Regions from separate parts of the Micromonospora sp. GCM10011541 genome, predicted to be linked through region 3. Evidence: riboswitches for the same ligand, from Rfam matches in the RefSeq annotation. Region 3 holds a riboswitch; each other region holds the start of a gene.

Region 1 (4,716 bases), on a different contig from region 3:
CTTCAAGCCGCGGCACCCGCTGCTCGACCTGCGGCTGTTCCGCAACCGCAGCCTGACCATCGCTGCGGTGACCATGTTCGTCTTCATCATCGCGTTCATGGGCGCCGGCTTGCTGTTCCCGAGCTACTTCCTGCAGGTGCGCGGCGAGTCGACGCTGGCCGCCGGCCTGCTGATGGCACCACAGGGCATCGGCGCGATGATCACCATGCCGATCGCCGGGACGCTGGCCGACCGGGTGCCCATCGGCCGTACGGTGCCGTTCGCGCTGGCGCTCATCGTCCTCGGGTTCTTCGCCTTCACCCAGGTCGACCCGAACACCTCGTACGTGCTGCTCTGCGGCTCGCTGTTCGTGATGGGTCTGGGCATGGGCGGCACGATGATGCCGATCATGACGTCCGCGCTGAAGACCCTGCACGCGCAGGAGGTCGCCCGCGGCTCCACGCTGGTGAACATCCTCCAGCAGATCGGCGGCTCCGTCGGCGCCGCGGTGATGTCGGTGATCCTCACCAACGAGCTGAACGGCTCCCAGCCGATCCCCGGTGTGACCGATCCGAGCGGCAAGCCGATCACCGAGGCCGGGCTGGCCATCGCCGCCCAGCAGCGGCCGGAACTGACCCAGCAGTTCCCGGTCGACCCGTCGCTCATCGAGCGCGGGCTCAACTTCGCCGCCAGCTCCTTCGGCACGACGTTCTGGGTGGCGTTCGCGCTGGTGCTGTTGACGTTCATCCCGGCCGCGTTCCTGCCCCGCCGGCGTGAGCGGTCGCACCTGCTCGACGACCAGCCGGGGGAGCAGGGGAAGACGCCCGTCGTCATCCACTGAGCCGACCTTCGGGGCCGTCGGGTACGTCCCGGCGGTCCCGCTTCGGGCGGAGGAGGGCACCGCACGTGTGCGCCGAGACCCACGTCGGCGCACACCGTTCATCGGCCTGCGCGGAGCTGGCGCTGCGGGTGCTGCGGCGCAGCGCGGTCGCGGTCTCCGAGCAGGCGCCCGACGGCGTGCCGGTCACGGCGGACCGGATCGCCATCTGCGCTGCCCACCGGGACCAGGTGGCGGCGATCCGATCGCAACTCGGCGCGGCCGGCGCGGGCATCACCGTCGACACCGCCAACCGGCTCCAGGGCCGGGAGTACGACGTGACGATCGTGCTGCACCCGCTGTCGGGGCGGCGGGACGCGACCGCCTTCCACCTGGAGTCGGGGCGGCTCTGCGTGCTCGCCTCGCGGCACCGGCACGCCTGCATCGTTGTGGCGCGGGCGGGGATCGGCGAGCTGCTGGACGCGCACCCGTCGACCGAGCGGGTGCACCTGGACGTGCCGGTCAAGTTCCCGGACGGCTGGGCGGCCAACCAGACGATGCTCAGCCACCTCGCCGCGCACACCGTCACCTGACCACCGCAGAAGCGTCAGCGGTGTCCGGTGGCCGGGACCGGACGGTCAGCCGGGGCGGCGAGCACCGCTGTACGGCATAGCCGCCAGCTGGGCCATTCGGACCACGTCGCCGGTATGCGGGGCGTGGACGATCAGTCCATTGCCGACGTAGATACCCATGTGATGGTGATCGGAGTAGAAGAAGACGAGGTCACCCGTGCGAAGGTTTGTTCTGCTCACCGCCGTACCTTCGGTCCATTGCGCACCTGTGTAATGGGTCAGCTGCACCCCTGCGGACGCCCACGCGTACTGGGTCAGGCCGGAGCAGTCGAACGAGTCCGGACCGTCGGCCGCCCACACGTACGGCTCGCCGATCTGATTGCACGCGGTTTTCGCCGCGACGCCGCCGCTTCCCGTGATGGGGACGGCGGGACACTTCCCACCGATGAACAGCGAACTGGTCGACGTGATGGGTGAGGTGCTGCTCGCGGTGGCGGCGGACTGCGCGGCGGCTGCGGCTCTGGCCGCCGCGGCGTCCGCGGCCGCCTTGGCCGCTGCGGCCTTCTCCGTGGCGGCGATCTGTCTGTGTAGCGCATCCAGCCGCTTGATCTCGGCGTCGATGGCCTTCTTGCGAGCCGCCAACTGGGCCTGCTGGCGCTGCTGTATCGCGATCAGCGCGTCGACCTTCTCCTTGTCGGCGTCGTAGCTCGCCTGCTGGGCCGACAGTCGGGTGATCTGTCGCTGCTCCGAATCTGCCATTCGATTCACGAGCGCGAGCTGGTCTCCCAACGCGGTCGGCGACGAGCCGCGGGACAGCAGGGCGTTGAATGTGGAAAGACTTTTCCTGCTTGTAGTACCCCGCCACAATCCCCTGGACCCGCGTCCTGCTGACCTCCACCGACTTGCCGAGTGGCTCGATCCTCCGGCTCAGTTCGGCCGATCTCCGCTGGTTCGCGGCCAGTTCTGACCGGACCTTGTTGTACTGCTCGATGACGGGTTCGAGCTTTTGCCACGCCGCTTCGATCTGCTGCTGCACATCGGTGGCCGACGGTGCGGCGTGGGCGGGGGCCGCTGGCCCGACGGCCACCATGGCCGCCGCCGCGACGGCGAGGATTCTGGTGAACAGACGCGATCCGGCGGGCCGGGTGCGCACGGGTGGCAACGGGTTCGGCTCCTTCCACTCGAGGCCGACGCACCCCAACGGTGCACCGACCTCGACCGCCTACCGGGTTAGCTGACGGGTTCGGGCGTGGAAGGCGCCCTACCGCTGATGCGGATTCACCCCGAAACCTGCGGTGGTTCCCCGGCTCGCCTGGCGACGCCAGTGACGTCCAGCGACTCGGCGGTGGCCGTCCCGGGGCACTCCAGGTGGAGACCGACATCCGGAACGGACGCTGACCAACATTAGTGAGGACGGCCCAAAGAAATCAACGAGCCGGCGACGCCAATTCACTGTGCTGTCAAGCGGGCACATTGGGTGCCGGAATTATGCGTACGTAAGGCTCCGCTAATCGAATTCTTAATCTTCCCTAATCTTGGCCTTCAAGCTGCGCGCTATTTTTCTTCGGCAACCCTCAGGTGACGCTTGACCGTTTCCCGACGTCATGGCGGCTCCATGGTCCCGTAAGCGAGCCACCCGCCGCCGGGGCCGGCCGAGGCTACTTCCCGTGGGGGTCGGACGCGTTGAGGGTCGCGACGACCTGGTCGTAGTCGCCGCGCGCCTCGCCGTAGCGGAGGAACTTCACCCGCTCGACCTGGATCTCCTTCGCGTCGGGCTGCGACTCGAGCAGCGCGACGACCTCCGCCACGAACTCGTCCAGCGGCACCCCGTACTCGCTCGTCTCCTGCCCGGGCAGCAGCGCGGTGCGGACGGCCGGCGGTTCGAGCTCCACGATCTTCACGGTCGTGTCCGCGAGCTGCAGCCGGATCGACTCGCTGAGCATGTGGATCGCGGCCTTCGACGCGTTGTAGCTCGGGGTGACCTTGAGCGGCGCGAACGCGAGGCCCGAGGAGACGGTGACGATGGTGGCGTCCGGCTGCGCCTGCAGGTGCTCGATGAACGCGGCGATCAGGCGGACCGGGCCGAGCACGTTGGTCGTCAGCACCGCCTCGGCCGAGGCGAGGAACGATTCGGGCTTGTGCCAGTCCTCGATGCGCATGATGCCGGCCATCGTGACCAGGACGTTGAGGTCCGGGTGCTTCGCCAGCACCTCCTTCGCGGCGGCCTCGATGCTCGCGGCGCTCGTCGTGTCGATCGCCACGGTGTCGATGTCGGGGTGCTCCGCGGCGATCTGCTCGAGCAGGTCGGTGCGCCGACCGCCGACGATGACCGTGTTGCCCTTGGCCCGCAGCTCGAGCGCCAGGGCGAGGCCGATCCCGCTCGTGGAGCCGGGGATGAAGATGGTGTTTCCGGAGATGTTCATGCACCGAGCTTCGGCCGTCGTCCCTGGTTTGGGGCAGAGACCGGTCATCGGGGGATCCGCAATCCCTGGTTCGCGCCCGCCGCAGCCGGATACTGGGATCATGGATCGTGCAGCACTGGCCGATTTCCTGCGCCGCCGCCGCGAGGCGCTGCAGCCCGGGGACGTCGGGCTGGCTGCGGGCGCGCGCCGGCGCGCACCAGGCCTGCGCCGTGAGGAGATCGCCGCCCTCGCCGCGATGTCGACCGACTACTACACCCGGCTCGAACAGCAGCGCGGCCCGCAGCCGAGCGCGCAGATGCTCGCGTCACTCGCCCGGGCGCTTCGGCTGACGAAGGACGAACGCGACTACCTGTTTCGGGTGGCGGGGCACAACGCCCCGGCAGTCGTGTCCGCGGCGACGCACGTCGCCCCGGCGCTGCTGCGCGTGCTGGACCGGCTCGACGACACCCCGGCGCTCATCCTGTCCAACCTCGGCGAGACGCTCGTGCAGAACCGGATGGCCGCAGCCCTGCTCGGCGACAAGTCGGGCTACACGGGCCTCGCCCGCAGCGAGATCTACCGGTGGTTCACGGCTCCCGCGGAGCGGCTGCGCTACCCCGAGGAGGACCGCGACCGGCAGAGCCGCGCCCAGGTCGCCAACCTGCGTGCCGCGTACGGATCGATGGGCCCGCAGTCGCGGGCCGGTGAGCTGGTGCGGGCGCTGCAGAAGGCGAGCCCGGAGTTCGCCGAGCTGTGGGAACGGCACGAGGTCGCCAAGCGCTTCGCGGACCACAAGACACTCATCCATCCCCAGCTCGGTGCGATCGAACTCGACTGCCAGGCGCTGTTCACCGAGGACCAGTCCCAGGCACTGCTCGTGCTCACCGCGTCCCCGCGCAGCGAGGGCTACGAGAAGCTGCAGCTGCTCGCCGTGCTGGGACACGAG
Region 2 (4,716 bases), on a different contig from region 3:
CCTCGGGCTGGCCAGCCGGCTCGGCGCGGCGCTGGACCGCGGCCCGGACGCGTCCGCCACGAGCTGAGCCGCCCGCTCAGGACGGGCGTCCGGCGGCGACGGGCCGGCGGCGGCCGGCCGGGGCTCCGCGGCGGCCCCACGGTTTGTAGGTGGAGAGCACGGTGGCGACGAGCAGCACGCTGGTCGAGACCGCCGGCGGGATCACCAGGTCCAGCCGGTCCCGGCTGGTCACCGCCGGGCCCAGCTCGGCGAGCCCGCGCACGGTCGGCGTCAGCAGCAGCAGGACCAGGCCGAGCATGACCGTGGTGAGCACGAACTTGACCAGCACCCAGCGCCAGCGCAGCAGCCCCCACGGGGTGAGCAGCGAACTCGCCACCCCGACCAGCCACACCACGACGCTCAGCGGCGCGAAGAGGTACGTGACGACGAGCCCCGCGGTGGGGTAGACCACCGCGGAGTCGGCGCCACGCAGGCCGGCGACGCCGAGGGTGAGCAACACCAGGTCCGCGCCGAGCCAGCCCAGCGCGGTGACCAGGTGCAGGGTCAGCAGGGCCTTGCGGGCGGCGGGGGAGAGTCGGCTCATGCCGTCGATGCTGGTCCGCCGGCCGGGCCGCGTCGTGGGGCCGACGGCGACATCCGGCGTACGTCGGGGGGCGTAGCCGGGGGCGACCCGTCCGGCGACGGGTCACCCCCAGGGCTCAGTAGACGGACAGGTGCACGTGGTTGGTGTGGTCGCTGGACGGGTCGCCGTTGCCGCCGCTGTACGACTTCCAGCCGCTGCTCGGCAGCCAGATCTGCTTGAACCAGATCACGTAGAGCACGGCCAGCGCGTCGGAGTTGCGGATGAAGTACGCCGCCAGGTTGTTGCCGTACGTCCGGTCGCCACCGCTGGCGACCCCGCCGAAGCCGTCGGACTGCGCGGCGAAGTCGCACGCCCGGCCCTTGGGGTGCTCACCCGAGCCGCTGGGTCGGTAGCAGGAGACGTACCGGGTGAACCCGGCCGACTTGGCCTCCTTGAGCGCGTGCAGGGTGCGCGGGGTGATGCAGCCGTCGGCCGGGGTGGGGTCGTTGACGCTGCACGACTCGGGCGGCCAGGAGCCGTCGGAGTTGCGCGGCGCCGGGTCGGCGTTCGCGGTGGAGGTGCCCCGGATGCCGCCGCTGCCGCCGCTCGCGGCGCGGTCGTTCGCCACCTCCAGCGCGCGTTCGGCCTGCTGCTTGCGCTTGGCCATCACCGCGACCTGCCTGCGCTGTTCCTGGATCTCGGCGTTCAGCGCCGTCCGGGTCGCCGTCGCGCGGTCCCGGGTCTCGATCAGGTCGTGCAGCGCCCGGTCCTCGTTGGCGGCGACCTGGCCCAGCGCGGCGGCGCGGTCCATGAAGCCTTCCGGGCTGTCGCTGGCGAGCAGCGCCGCCGCGGTGCCGAGCCGGCCGGTCCGGTACGCGACCCCGGCGATCTCGCCGACCTTGGTGTCGCGGACGCTCAGCTCGGCATTGATCGTGGTGAACTGGTCGGTGAGCTGCTTCTGCCGCCCGACGGAGCGGGCCAGCGCGGCCTTCGCCTCCAGCCAGCCCTTGCTGGCCGCGTCGAGCTGAGCGCGCAGCGCCGGGGTGCCGCCCTCGTCGTCGCCGGGGGCGGCGGCGACGAGCCCGGCCGGGGGTGCCGCCACGGCGGGGCCGATCGGCGCGGTGGCGAGGCCGAGCGCGAGCGTCGCCACGAGCAGGGCCGCCAACCGGGCGGCCGTCCGTCGTACAGGTGCCACTGCTGCCATTCAGGTTTCCTTCCGTCAGCCGCCGACCGGGTTAGCTGACGGGTTCGGGACGGAAGATCCCTACCGCTGGCGCGGATGCACCCCACGAACATGGTTCCCCGGTTCGCCGCGGGCGGCGATTAGGCGGCGGCCACCGCAGGCGCCGGTGGGCGCCGCCCGGCGGAGGCCGGGGCCGAGCCTACCGGTGGTGCCCCGGCCCGGCCCGGTGAGCTAAGGGCACGACCGGGGGCAAAACCGGCATGAGTGCACAATACCCACACTGATTTAAGTTTGCCCTAATTACCACTCGACCGCACCACAGGCCCCAGGTGACGCCCCGGGCTCGATCTGCAACGTCGCGTGATCGATCCGGAAGTCCTCGTGCAGGGCGGTCCGGGCGGCGGACAGCACCTCGCCCACCTCGGCGCCCGGGCACATGGTCAGGTGCGCGGAGGCCACCTCCATGCCCGAGGTCAACGTCCAGACGTGCAGGTCGTGCACCTCGGCGACGCCGGGCACCGAGGCCAGCCGGTCGTGCACCGCGGTCACCTGGAGGTGCTCCGGGGCGGCCTGCACCAGGATGCGCAGCGCCGCCCGCCCCAGCCGCCAGGTGCGGGGCAGGATGAACAGCCCGATCGCGACGGCGACGAGGGGGTCCGCCCACCACCAGTCGGTGAGCGCGATGACCAGCGCGGCGCCGATCACCCCGAGCGAGCCGAGCAGGTCGCCCAGCACCTCCAGGTACGCCCCGCGCAGGTTGATGCTCTCCTCCGCCCCGCCGCGCAGCAGAGCGAAGGCGGCGACGTTGGCCAGCAGGCCGAGCACCGCCACCGCGAGCATGGGGCCGGCCAGCACCTCCGGCGGCTCGCCGAACCGGCGTACCGCCTCGACCAGCACGTAGACCGCGACGGCGCCGAGCAGCACCGCGTTGGCCAGGGCGGCCAGCACCTCGAGCCGGTAGAGCCCGAAGGTGCGCTGCGGGTCGGTGTCGGCGTGCCGGGTGGCGGTGATCGCGGCGAGGGCCATGCCGATGCCCAGCACGTCGGTGAACATGTGCCCGGCGTCGGAGAGCAGGGCCAGCGAGCCGGTGGCGAACGCGGTGACCGCCTCGACCAGCATCAGGGCGGTGAGCAGCCCGAAGGCGGCCCAGAGTCGACCCCGGTGGCGGTAGGCGGCGTTGGTCACCGCCCCGCTGTGGTCATGACCTGCGCCCACGCCCACACCCTTTCGCCCTCGCCCCGGCCGGGCCCAATCTATGTTCACATCGCTATGTATGCAACTGAACGACCGGCGTCCGCCCGCTCGCGGTCGAAGCCCTGCTCAGCCCAGCGCGTCGAGGGTGGTGAGCCGCTGCGTGGCCCGGGAGAGCGCCACGTAGAGGGTCCGTACGCCGGAGCCCGGATCCGCCCGGATCTCGCTCGGCGCGACCAGCACCACCCCGTCGTACTCCATGCCCTTCGCCTGGAGGCTCGTCACCACCTGGAGCCGGGCACCGCCCAGCTCGCCGAGCCAGCCGGCCACCTCATCCCGGCGCGGCACCGGGGTGATCACCCCGACCGTCCCCTCGACCTCGGCCAGCAGGGTCCGGGCCGCCGCCACGGTGGCCGCCGACAGCCCGGCGGCCGGCACGGTCCGCTCCACCGGCTCGATGCCGGTGGAGCGCACCGCGGTGGGCAGCGGCAGGTCCGGGTAGAGCCGGCGGATCTCCGCCGCCGCCACCGCGAAGATCTCCGCCGAGTTGCGGTAGTTGGTGGTCAGCGTGAACTGGTGCCGGCGGCGTCGTCCCAGCGCCTGGTCCCGCGCCCGGGTCAGCTCCTCCGGGTCACCGGTCCAGGCGGTCTGCGCCGGGTCGCCCACCACCGTCCAGGAGGCCAGCCGGCCGCGGCGGCCGATCATGCGCCACTGCATCGGCGAGACGTCCTGCGCCTCGTCGACCACCACGTGCGCGTACTCCCGGTAGTCCTCCGGCCGCTCCCGGGCCGCGGCGCGGGCGGCCCGCTGCCGGTCCGCGAACGTGCTCAGCTCCCGGACCCCGCCGGCGAGCTGGAACGGGTCGCGCTTCGCCTTCGCCGGCCGCACCGGCTTGCCGAGTAGCGCGTCCAGCTCGTCCAGCAGCGCGATGTCCGCGATGGTCAGCCCCGCAGTGTCCAGGCTCCGGTACGCCTCGGTCAGCAGCCGGATCTCCGCCCCGGACAGGATGCCGCCGGCGTACCGGCGCAGCCGCTCCGGCCGGGCCAACCAGCCCAGCACGTGCCGCGGATGCAGCCGGGGCCACCAGGCCTTCAGGAACTCCCGGAACTCCGGCCGGTCGATGATCTCGTCCTCGAACGCGCGCTGCTCCGGCAGCCGGCCGACCCGCAACTGGCGAGCCTGGGCGTAGAGCGCCGCGAGGACCCCGTCGAAGCCGGCCCGGCGCACCTCGTTGCGGCGCGCGCCCCGGGGCAGCGCCCGGTCCCGGATGCCGTCCAGCTCCCGGCGCTCCAGCCGGAGCAGCTCGCCCCGGTAGAGCAGCCGCAGCTCGCCCGGCGAGTCCGGCACCGTGTCCCGGACCGCGCGCTCCAACACCCGGCGCATCCGCAGCGACCCCTTCACCGCCGCCACGTCGGGGGAGTCCGTCCGGGACGCCGACATGCCCGGGAAGAGCGAGCCGAGCGAGTGCAGGGTGGCCGTCTCCTCGCCCAGCGAGGGCAGCACCGAGGCGATGTACTCCACGAAGACGCTCGACGGGCCGACGACCAGGATGCCGCCGCCGGCGTACCGGCTGCGGTCCGAGTAGAGCAGGTACGCCGCCCGGTGCAGCGCCACCGCCGTCTTGCCGGTGCCCGGGCCGCCGGAGACGATCGTGACGCCCGAGCCGGGGGAGCGGATCGCCTCGTCCTGCTCCCGTTGGATGGTCGCCACGATGTCCCGCATGCCGCGACCGGTGGCCCGGGACAGGGTGGCGAGCAGCGCCCCGTCGCCGACCACCGCC
Region 3 (4,716 bases):
CGCGGCCGCCGCCGCCCAGGCGGCCCCGGTCGCCGAGCTGACCTCCGCGGTCCCGGCACCCTCCTGGTCCACGATTCCGCCGGCCCTCCAGCCCGGCGCCGTTCCCGAGCCCGGCGACCGGCCCGAGGATGCGGGCCGCGCCCCGAGCGGCGCAACCGCCTTCGACGCGGGCCTGGCGTTGCCCGGAGGGACCACCGCGGACCGGGGGCACGTCGCACGGGCGTCCACCAGCGCGGCTGCCGGCGACGTCGTGGCCGGGACCGGCCAGCAGGCCCTGCCGGTGGGCAACGGCTCCCCGCTGGCGGCTTGGCGGACCGTGGCCGCCGCGGTCTCGAAGGAGCGCGTCCCGCGCGGAACCGCCCCGGCGGCCCCCGGCTCGCGGGCCCCGCCGACCCGCTGACCGCCCGCGGGCCACGCCCGCAGCCGTTCTCCACCGAACCTCACCCCCGCACCCCGCCCGACGGCGGCCCGGTGGCGCCCATTCCGGTCGCGCCCCGCCGCGCCGGGGCGTGCGGACCTCCTCCGCCACATCGCTCCCGTGAGGTGCCCACCATGCAGACCGTTCTCTACCAGTTCCTGATCGAGATCCCGCAGGCCGCCGCCATCTGGTCGGCCCTGCTCCTGCTCGCCCTGGCCCTGCTCGCCGCGCTGGTCGCCCGCCCGGAGCGGGAGAGCCCGTCCGACGCCGAGCCGGTGCCCGACCCGGCCGCCGAGGAGGCGGCCCGCCTCGCCGACCTGCGCCGGTACGCCGACGAGGTGGCGGTGGCCGCCGCCGGGGCCGCGCAGACCGCGCGCCGACGGCGGGAGCAGTGGCTGCGCGCCCAGGACGAGGTCGACCGGGCCTGGCAGGCGTACGACGAAGCGGAGACCGCCGCCCGTCGGCTTGCCGGCGCCGCCGTGCTGCCCGCGCCGCGTACCCCGCGGACTCCGGCGGAGTACGCCACCCGGGAGCGGTGGCTGCACCACGCGGCGATGGGGGCGCACTGGCGGGGTGAGCTGTCGGCACGGCAACTCGCCGACGTCCTGGCGCACCGGAACGGGTGGGACCCGCGCCGGCACCCGGCGGAACAGGAGATCGTCCTCGCCCGGGTGGTACGCGACGTGCGGCGGGCCGGCTACCGCACGGCGGCCGAGCGGGAGCAGCGGGCCTGGCGGGACGCGGAACTGGCCGCCGAGGCGGCCCGCGCGCTGGCCGTCGAGGCGTACGCCGCCGCGGCGGCGCTGCGGCCCGGCCCGGCCCCGGTACGCCGGACGGAGTCGACGACCCAGGCCCTCGCCCCGGTGGCGGCCGGCGCGGCCCCGGCCCGTCCGGCACGCTGGCGGCCCGCACGGGTTGGCTGAATTGTGACCTGAAATTGGTGAGCCTGGTCACGCGAATCGGGAAACGGTCATCCGGGTCAGTCGGGGCTGATCCACCCCGCAATTTCCGGTCGCTCGCCACCCGATGTCCGATTGTGGCCCGACGGTTCCGTCATAACTGCTTGTCCCATTGAGTGACGTCAGTGACGGACTGTTCCGGTCAGAGTAATGGTGACCGAGGTTTAAGCAGGTGGGGGTGCTTGGCACGGGGGATACCCACCGGTAGTGTCAGCGCGTCCGGTGCGGTTTCCGATCGCAAGAAGCGACGCCGCGCCGACCCGCTCAATCGTGATCTCACGAACCGGGGACCCAGTGCACGTCCGGGGTGAATCCGCGAGCCACGGCCCGCGGTAGGGCGACTTCCCGCCCGAATCCGTCAGCTAACCCGGTAGGCGGTGTCGGAAGGAGTTCCAACATCGTGCAGTTCGATCCCATCCCCCGTCCGTCCCCCCGCCTCCACGGCGCCGCGGTGCCGTCGCTCGCCTGACCGGCGCGCTGACTCCGGCATCGGCCCTGCTGCCCGGTTGACCGGGCGCCCCCTTCCCGCGGTCGCACCGCCCATGATCCCTCGTCACGCGTGAGCTCCTCCGCGCGTCGGATCGGCGTGCGCCGCTCCCGCCTTCCGTGGAGGACCAAGATGAAGCACACCCTGAAGCGGCAGCTGCGGCGCCTCGCCACCGAGCGCCCGTACCAGATCGTGGCTGGCTCCGCCGCCGCGCTCGTGCTGGCCTCCGGCACCGGCGCCCTGCTCGCCGGCACCGGCGACGCGCCCGTCCGCCAGGAGACCACCGCCGCCGTCTCCGAGCTGGCCCCGCGTCTCGGCGACGTGGCCACCCGCAGCCAGGAGCGGATCGCCGCCGTCCCGTCGACCTCGCCCAGCCCCAAGGCGTCGCCGACGGCGACCTCGGCCAAGCCGGACCCGGACCTGACCCGCAAGGCGGCGCCGAAGCCGCCGTCGACCAAGGTCCTCGACTACACCTACGAGGCACAGACCGCCTACTGGAACTGCGGCCCGGCCGCGGTGCGCAACGCGCTCAGCGCCAGCGGCGTCGAGACCACCCAGGACGCGATGGTCGCCCCCCTGAACGCCGGTGAGAACGGCACCAACTCGGCCGAGGACACCACCCGCGGGCTCAACCAGATGGTCAAGGGCAACCCGTACCGGACCCACGTGATCCCCGGCCCGGCCACCCCGGCCCAGATGGACCAGCTCCAGGCCGACGTGGTCAAGGCCATCACCGACGGCCGCGGCGTGGTCGCCAACATCGTCGGCTCCGCCACCGACACCGACGGCGGCTGGCACTCGTTCCCCGGCGGTCACTACATCGCCGTGGTCGGCTACAAGAACGACGGCCGGACCGTGCGGATCGCCGACTCGGCGAACCCGGCGCTGCCGGCGTACTGGATCACCACGATCGACCTGGCGAACTGGATGGCCACCCGCGGCTACTCCGCCTGATCCACTCCGCGTCACCCGTCGGGCACCGGCTCCAGGAGCCGGTGCCCGACGTCGTATGCCCGACCGTCCGGGCCGCCGCCGGCTCTCGCGCGTGGTGTCCCACCGGTGGCACACTGCGCCCCATGGGCGACGAGACGGGTACCCGCCAGCTGTTGCTGCTGCACGGCCTGGGCGCCACCGGCGAGGTGTGGCTGCCCTGGGCGCCGCTGCTGGAGCGCCGGTGGGCGGGGCGGTGGCTCGCCCCCGACCTGGCCGGGCACGGTTGGTCGCCGCCGTTGCCGGCGTACACCTTCGCGGCGCTGGCCCGGCGGGTCGTGGATGGCCTGGCGCCGGTCGCCGACCGGCTGGGACCGCGGGACCGGCTCGTGGTGCTCGGGCACTCGCTCGGCGGGGTGGTGGCGTTGGCGCTGGCCGCCCGGCAGCTCGGCCTGGCCATCGAGGCGGTGGTCGGGCTGGGCATCAAGGCGGTCTGGTCGCCCGCCGAGCTGGACAAGGCCCGGGAGCTGGCCGAGCGGCCGGTCACCTGGTTCGCCAGCCGGGACGAGGCGGCCCGCCGTTACCTGCGGGTCTCCGGCCTCGCCGGCCTCTTCGCCCCGGACCACCCGGTGGTCGACGCCGGACTGCGCCGGGAGGACGGCCGCTGGCGGCTGGCGATGGACCCGGCCGCGTTCGGGGTCGGGGAGCCGCGGCTGGCGGCGCTGCTCGCGGCGACCGACGTGCCGGTGCTGCTGGCTCGCGGCGAGCACGATCCGATGGTGACCGACGCCCAGCAGGAGTTCGGCGTCCCGGTGGCCACCCTGCCCGGCCTGGGGCACAACGCCCACGTCGAGGACCCGGAGGCGGTCCTCGCCCTCCTCGACCCGTACCACTGATGCGCGGGCGGGCTGAGGTGGTTATATCTGATCATGATGCAGCCCATCCGCCGCCTTGCCTATGAGCTCTACGCCCGCCGTCTCCGCGCCCAGCTGGCTCATCAGACACTGCCGCGCCACGTTGCCATGCTGATGGACGGAAACCGCCGGTGGGCCCGGCAGATGGGCTTCGACGACCCCGGGCTGGGCCACCGGTACGGCGCGGAGCACATCCACGAGGTACTGGGCTGGTGTGCCGAGACGGGCATCCGCCACGTCACGCTCTTCGTCGCCTCCGTGGACAACATGCGCAAACGCGCGTCCGACGAGGTCGAGAACCTGATGCGGATGATCGAGGAGGTCGTCGCGGAGCCACTCCTGCGCCCGGCCAACCCGTGGCGGCTCCACCTGGCCGGCCGCGCGGACGTGCTACCCGACTCGACCCGCCACGCCCTGAAACTCGCCGAGGACGCCACCCGTGAGCGGGGCGCCCACTTCCACCTCACGGTCGCCATCGGCTACGACGGCCGCGAGGAGATCGTCAGTGCGGTTCGTTCGCTGCTGGAGGACGAGGCGAGAGCGGGCGCCGCACTCGACGACGTCGCGCAACGCCTCACCGCCGACGCCATCGCGGCGCGTCTGTACACCGGCGGCCAGCCCGACCCGGATCTGATCATCCGCACCAGCGGAGAACGTCGCATGTCCGGGTTCCTGCTCTGGCAGGCCGCCTACTCCGAGCTGTACTTCTGCGACGTGTACTGGCCCGGCTTCCGGAAGATCGATTTCCTGCGCGCCCTGCGCTCCTACTCCGCTCGTGGTCGACGATTCGGGGCGTGACCACCCGGACGAGCACCGTCGGACGCCGCGACGGAAGGACTGCTCAGGGCGTCGGGGACAGGGGGGAGCCGTGCTGGGTGACGGCGTCCGCGGCCCGGGGCGCCGGTGGGTTCCAGTCCGGTTCGAGCTGGCGGCGGGCGGCGTCGACGAACGCCTCCGCGTACGAGTCGGCCGGGAAGTCGCCGAGGTAGCGGCTCCGGGTGGCCCAGC
Region 4 (4,716 bases), on a different contig from region 3:
GCCTCACCGCCGCGCTGCCGAAGACCACGGTGAAGGTCACCGGCTGCCCGACCATCAACGGTGTGGTCAGCAGCGCCGCGCAGACCGCCATCCGGGTCGCCTGCCAGCAGGTCGGCGACCCGTACGTCTGGGGCGCCACCGGCCCGAACTCGTTCGACTGCTCCGGTCTGACCCAGTACGCCTACAAGGCGGCGGGCATCTACCTGACCCACTTCACCGGCGCCCAGTGGAGCGAGGGCAGGGCGGTCTCCCGCTCCGACGCCCGCCCCGGTGACCTGGTGTTCTTCTACAGCGACCTGCACCACGTCGGCCTGTACCTCGGCAACGGCCTGATGGTGCACGCGCCACGGACCGGCAAACCGGTCCAGGTGAGCCAGGTCAACTACATGCCGGTGGCCGGCTACCGCCGAGTCACCTGATCCGATCCGACGACGAAGGCCCCCGGTCGAGCTGACCGGGGGCCTTCGTCGTCGGATGCGGTGGCTACTGCGGCGCGCCCACCGCGGCCGGCAGGATCAGCACGTCGTCCAGGTTCGCGAACATCACCCGGTGGCCGAACTGGATCTGCACGTACTGGTTCTCGCCCCGGACCACCGTCCGGTCGCCGGGGGCGGAGCCGTCGAACGAGACCGCCCGGTAGTACTCGCCCGGGAGGACGCCGCCGAGCGCGTACCGCTGGCCCGCCGCGAAGGTGTACTGCAGCGGCGAGATGCCCTGGTACGGGATGGTGGCCGGGTAGGCGGCCCGCTCGGGGTAGGCCCGCCCGTACACCGGGATCGTGGTCTTGCCCGGCTTGGGCGTCACCACGAAGCCCTGCGCCCACTTCGCGGTGGGCGCGGCGGACGGGTTGAAGAACCAGGCCTTCTGGCCGAGGTACCAGATCGCGGTCCAGTCACCCTGGACGTCCGCGAGGGCGTACGTCTGACCGGCCGAGGCGCGGGCACCATGGTCCTTGATGTACATGGTGTCCGGCGTGCCGTTCGGGCGCAGCCCCCGGTCGTTGACCAGCGGGGCGTCCAGGCTCGGGGCGCTGTGCAGGATGACCGAGGACGAGCCGCGCAGCGGGCAGGGCTCGGCCGGCGGCGGCGGATCCGGCACGCCCGGCGGCTGCTGGTTGCAGCCGTAGAACGCCGGGCGGTTGCTGGCGAAGTCCGGGTCGATGGTGACCAGACCGGTGTGCGGGGTGCCGGTCGACTGGAACGGCGCCTTCATCAGGTCGAAGTAGTGCGACCAGTCCCAGTACGGGCCCGGGTCCCAGTGCATATCGGCCACGGTCCCGGCGGTGGTGCCCGGGACATTGTCGTGGCCGAGGATGTGCTGCCGGTCCAGCGGGATCTGGAACCGCAGCGCCAGGTGCCGGACCAGCTTCGCCGACGTCCGGTACATCGCCTCGGTGTACCAGGTGCCGTGGCCGGCGAAGCCCTCGTGCTCGATGCCGATGGACTTGGCGTTGACGTACCAGTTGCCGGCCTGCCAGCCGACGTCCTTGGCCTTGATGTGCTGGGCGACGTAGCCGTCCACCGAGCGCAGCGTGTAGTGCCAGCCCAGGTAGGTCTTGGTCTGCACCAGCTTCACGCTCGGACCGAAGTAGCCCTCGGTGTCGTGGATGACGATGTACTCGAGCTTCTGCTGGGCCGGCCGGTCACCGAGATCGTGGTTGCCGTAGTCACCCGGCTTCGGGCCGTACTTCTCGTACGGGGCCGGGATCCACTCGCAGGCGAGGCGGACCGGGCACTCCAGGCCGTCCGGCCGCTCGGCGCGGCGCAACCCGAGCCGGTGCAGCCCCGACTCGTCAGGGGACACCTGGCGGGCGGCGAGGGTGACCCGCTGGCCGTCGTCGGTCATCCGGCTGGCGCCGACGCTGATCTGGTCGTACACCTCGTCGGCGAAGGCCGCGGCGGCGTCCTCGGTGTCCGCGCCGGAGTACCGGGCCACCGCGCCGTACCAGGCCGCCGGGTCGCTGCCGGCGCCGACCGGCGCGGCCAGTTCCTTCTGGTACGACGCGAGCAGCGCCGCCCCGCCGCGGATGTTGGCGGTGGCGTCGGTGCGCAGCGTCGCCTCGGCCACGCCGGTGAGCGCGGCGGCAGCGTCGAGGGTCTGCAGGGACGCCTGCGGCAGGACGTCGCCGGTCGCCTCGGCGGCGGCCGACGTGTCGACCACCAGCGGCCGGGCGTCGTCGCCCCGGGGGTCCTCGTTCTCGTCGACGTGTGAGCTGCCGGGGGTCGAGGCGACCTGTTCGGCGTCGGTCAGGTGCATCGGCCCGTAGCCGCCGCTGGTGCTGGGCTGGCCGGGGTGGGTGTCCCAGCGGGACTCCAGGTACGACACGCCGAGCAGGACGATCTCCGGCACGCCGTACTCGGCCGCCGCGGCGGCGTACTGCTGCTGGCGGTCGGCGGACCCGGCGGTCAGGGGCTCGGCGGCGACGGGTCCGGTGCTGAGAAGGGCGGTCGCCGCAGCCACGGCGGTGGCGAGCAGAACTCGTCTGCTCGGCGGCAAGGGTGGACGGAGCATCGAACCTCCAGGTCGGGCGGAAGTCACTGCGTGCTCACCCTCACCCCACCCATGGCGTTGGGTCAATACCTTTCCCCGCAGTGATGTTGAGTGAAGGAAACCTTCACCAGCGCGGCCCATGCGAATTCGGGTACGGAGTGTCACGGCGTCTCGGGTTGCGGATTGATAACGGCGCTCTCTACTCTGGTCAATCGTCGACCGGAATGTGCATCGCCCAACCCGGGTGGTGACGGTCCGACACTGCCGAGTCGCCTCCGGGCGAGCCGGGGACCCAGTTACCTGGGGTGAATCCGCAGCAATGCGGTAGGGCGGCTCCCTTCCCGTCCGAACCCGTCAGCTAACCCGGTAGGCGGTCAGCGAAGAAGGAGTCAGGAAGCCCGGTGGCACACCATGCCCCGCGGCGACCGTCGGTCCGGTCGAACGACCGGATGACGGCTGCGCCGCGTCCACGCTGGTCCCGCTTCACCACCGCCCTCGCCGCCCTGGCCGGTACCGCCGTCATCCTGACCGGCGGCGCCACGGCGGCCCACGCCGACCCGTCGGTCGCCGAGATCGAGCGCCAGATCGACCAGGACTGGAACAAGCTCGAACCGATCATCGAGCAGCACAACGCCACCCGTCAGGACCTCGCCGCCAAGCGGAAGCAGGCCGAGGCCCTGGCCAAGCAGATCGCCCCGTTGCAGCTCCGGGTCGACCTCGCCATGGGTCAGGTCGGCGGCCTCGCCGCCGACGCCTACAAGGGCGACAACCTGTCGACGGTGAACGCGCTACTGGGCAGCCGGTCGCCGAGCGACGTGGTCACGAGCCTCGAACTGCTCGACCGCTTCGCCCACCGCCAGCAGCAGCAGGTACGCAACGTCGTCGAACTCCGCGACGAGCTGGCCGCCAAGAAGAAGCCGCTCGACGAGATGGTCGCCCAGCTGACCCGGACCGAGGCCCAGCTCGCGGCGAAGAAGAAGCAGATCAACGCCGAGATCGCCAAGCTGGACAAGCTCCGCCTCAAGATCTACGGCAGCGGTGGCGGCGGCCCGCTGCGGCCCGCGCCCTGCCCGTCCGGCTACCCGGGCGGCCCCGCCGGGGTCGCGGTCAAGTTCGCCTGCGCCCAGATCGGCAAGATCTACGTCTGGGGCGCCGCCGGCCCGGACCACTACGACTGCTCCGGCCTGACCATGGCCGCCTGGGCCAAGGCCGGCGTCTCGCTGCCGCACAACGCGCGGCAGCAGCACGACGTCACCCGCCGGGTCAGCCGGAGCGAGCTGCGCGCCGGTGACCTGGTCTTCTACTACAGCGACCTGCACCACGTCGGCATGTACGTCGGCGGCGGCTGGGTGGTGCACGCATCCCAGTCCGGCAAGCCGATCACGATGAAACGCGTCGACGACGGCCAGATCAACAGCTACGGCCGACCGGGCTGATCCACCGGAAGGGGCTCTCGCGTGGCGGGGCCCCTTCCGCGGTCAGCGGGTCGGCCAGGTGCGCCAGAGATGCCATGCGGGCTTTGCTCTCACTGGTAGCGATGGTCATCGTGCCCGTCACCTGCGGCGGGAGTGGTGAAGCGTGGGGGACATCGGTGGCCGGTCGCGAACGGCGGCCCTACGGACGCACCGCCTCGTCCCGGGCTTCTCGACGAAGCAGGGCAGTTGAGATGACCGCAGCGAACACGCAAAAGCCGCCCGGCACGAAAACAGCAATCCGCTTCTCCTGCGCCTTCAAGGTCAGATACTGAGCCTTGCTGATGACCGTCGCCTCGCCGTGGTTGTTGACGACGTACGTTCCGGCACGCTGCTCCGGCACACCCGGTGTGGCACCGAGGGAGAGAACTCCGACCAGCCAGAACCCGGCGAACAGCAGCCAGCTCGCGATGAGCAACCAACCCGGCATCGTTTCGCGCAACAGACGCCACAACGCCTGGCCGCCGCCGGCACGGGTGCCGGTCTCTTGGACCGCGAGGCCCATGACTGCGATGAGGGTGATGACAAAGCCCGGCAGCGCCAGCAGCAATGCCGACGCCAGGATGATGGGCGTGGGCAGCGGAAGACCTCCTGGGAGTGTCGAGGCTGCCAACAGGCCGGCGCACCAAACGATCCCGGCAAGCGCGAGCCGGCGAGTCCATACCATGGCGGGAAGCTACAACAGGTGGACTACCTTGGCACACCCCGGGCGCGCGCCACCGATGACCCTCTCCGACCTTTATCTTGCAAAGAT

Evidence for each region. Region 3 has a riboswitch for cyclic di-AMP ahead of ACFOYX_RS16920 (C39 family peptidase). Riboswitches for the same ligand answer to the same signal wherever they lie in the genome.
Region 1: linked by a shared signal. The riboswitch ahead of ACFOYX_RS01125 (C40 family peptidase) and the one ahead of ACFOYX_RS16920 (C39 family peptidase) in region 3 are both predicted to bind cyclic di-AMP.
Region 2: linked by a shared signal. The riboswitch ahead of ACFOYX_RS06430 (hypothetical protein) and the one ahead of ACFOYX_RS16920 (C39 family peptidase) in region 3 are both predicted to bind cyclic di-AMP.
Region 4: linked by a shared signal. The riboswitch ahead of ACFOYX_RS25495 (NlpC/P60 family protein) and the one ahead of ACFOYX_RS16920 (C39 family peptidase) in region 3 are both predicted to bind cyclic di-AMP.

What each region holds. Positions count from the first base shown of each region.
Region 1 is NZ_JBHSBP010000002.1:184,677-189,392, reverse strand. Features, by position in the region: gene ACFOYX_RS01135 (DHA2 family efflux MFS transporter permease subunit) at 1-820, shown strand, start outside; partial or broken gene ACFOYX_RS01130 (AAA domain-containing protein) at 919-1,389, shown strand; gene ACFOYX_RS01125 (C40 family peptidase) at 1,435-2,127, opposite strand; cyclic di-AMP (ydaO/yuaA leader) riboswitch at 2,573-2,723, opposite strand; gene ACFOYX_RS01120 (SDR family NAD(P)-dependent oxidoreductase) at 3,027-3,791, opposite strand; gene ACFOYX_RS01115 (helix-turn-helix transcriptional regulator) at 3,892-4,716, shown strand, end outside.
Region 2 is NZ_JBHSBP010000010.1:437,192-441,907, reverse strand. Features, by position in the region: gene ACFOYX_RS06440 (SRPBCC family protein) at 1-67, shown strand, start outside; gene ACFOYX_RS06435 (hypothetical protein) at 77-583, opposite strand; gene ACFOYX_RS06430 (hypothetical protein) at 699-1,766, opposite strand; cyclic di-AMP (ydaO/yuaA leader) riboswitch at 1,771-1,902, opposite strand; gene ACFOYX_RS06425 (cation diffusion facilitator family transporter) at 2,046-2,960, opposite strand; gene ACFOYX_RS06420 (AAA family ATPase) at 3,066-4,716, opposite strand, start outside.
Region 3 is NZ_JBHSBP010000047.1:72,058-76,773, reverse strand. Features, by position in the region: gene ACFOYX_RS16930 (hypothetical protein) at 1-400, shown strand, start outside; gene ACFOYX_RS16925 (hypothetical protein) at 553-1,341, shown strand; cyclic di-AMP (ydaO/yuaA leader) riboswitch at 1,629-1,769, shown strand; gene ACFOYX_RS16920 (C39 family peptidase) at 1,997-2,818, shown strand; gene ACFOYX_RS16915 (alpha/beta fold hydrolase) at 2,941-3,690, shown strand; gene uppS (polyprenyl diphosphate synthase) at 3,724-4,506, shown strand; gene ACFOYX_RS16905 (CDP-glycerol glycerophosphotransferase family protein) at 4,550-4,716, opposite strand, start outside.
Region 4 is NZ_JBHSBP010000057.1:178,719-183,434, forward strand. Features, by position in the region: gene ACFOYX_RS25485 (C40 family peptidase) at 1-419, shown strand, start outside; gene ACFOYX_RS25490 (peptidoglycan recognition family protein) at 484-2,511, opposite strand; cyclic di-AMP (ydaO/yuaA leader) riboswitch at 2,743-2,878, shown strand; gene ACFOYX_RS25495 (NlpC/P60 family protein) at 2,940-3,926, shown strand; gene ACFOYX_RS25500 (hypothetical protein) at 4,105-4,629, opposite strand.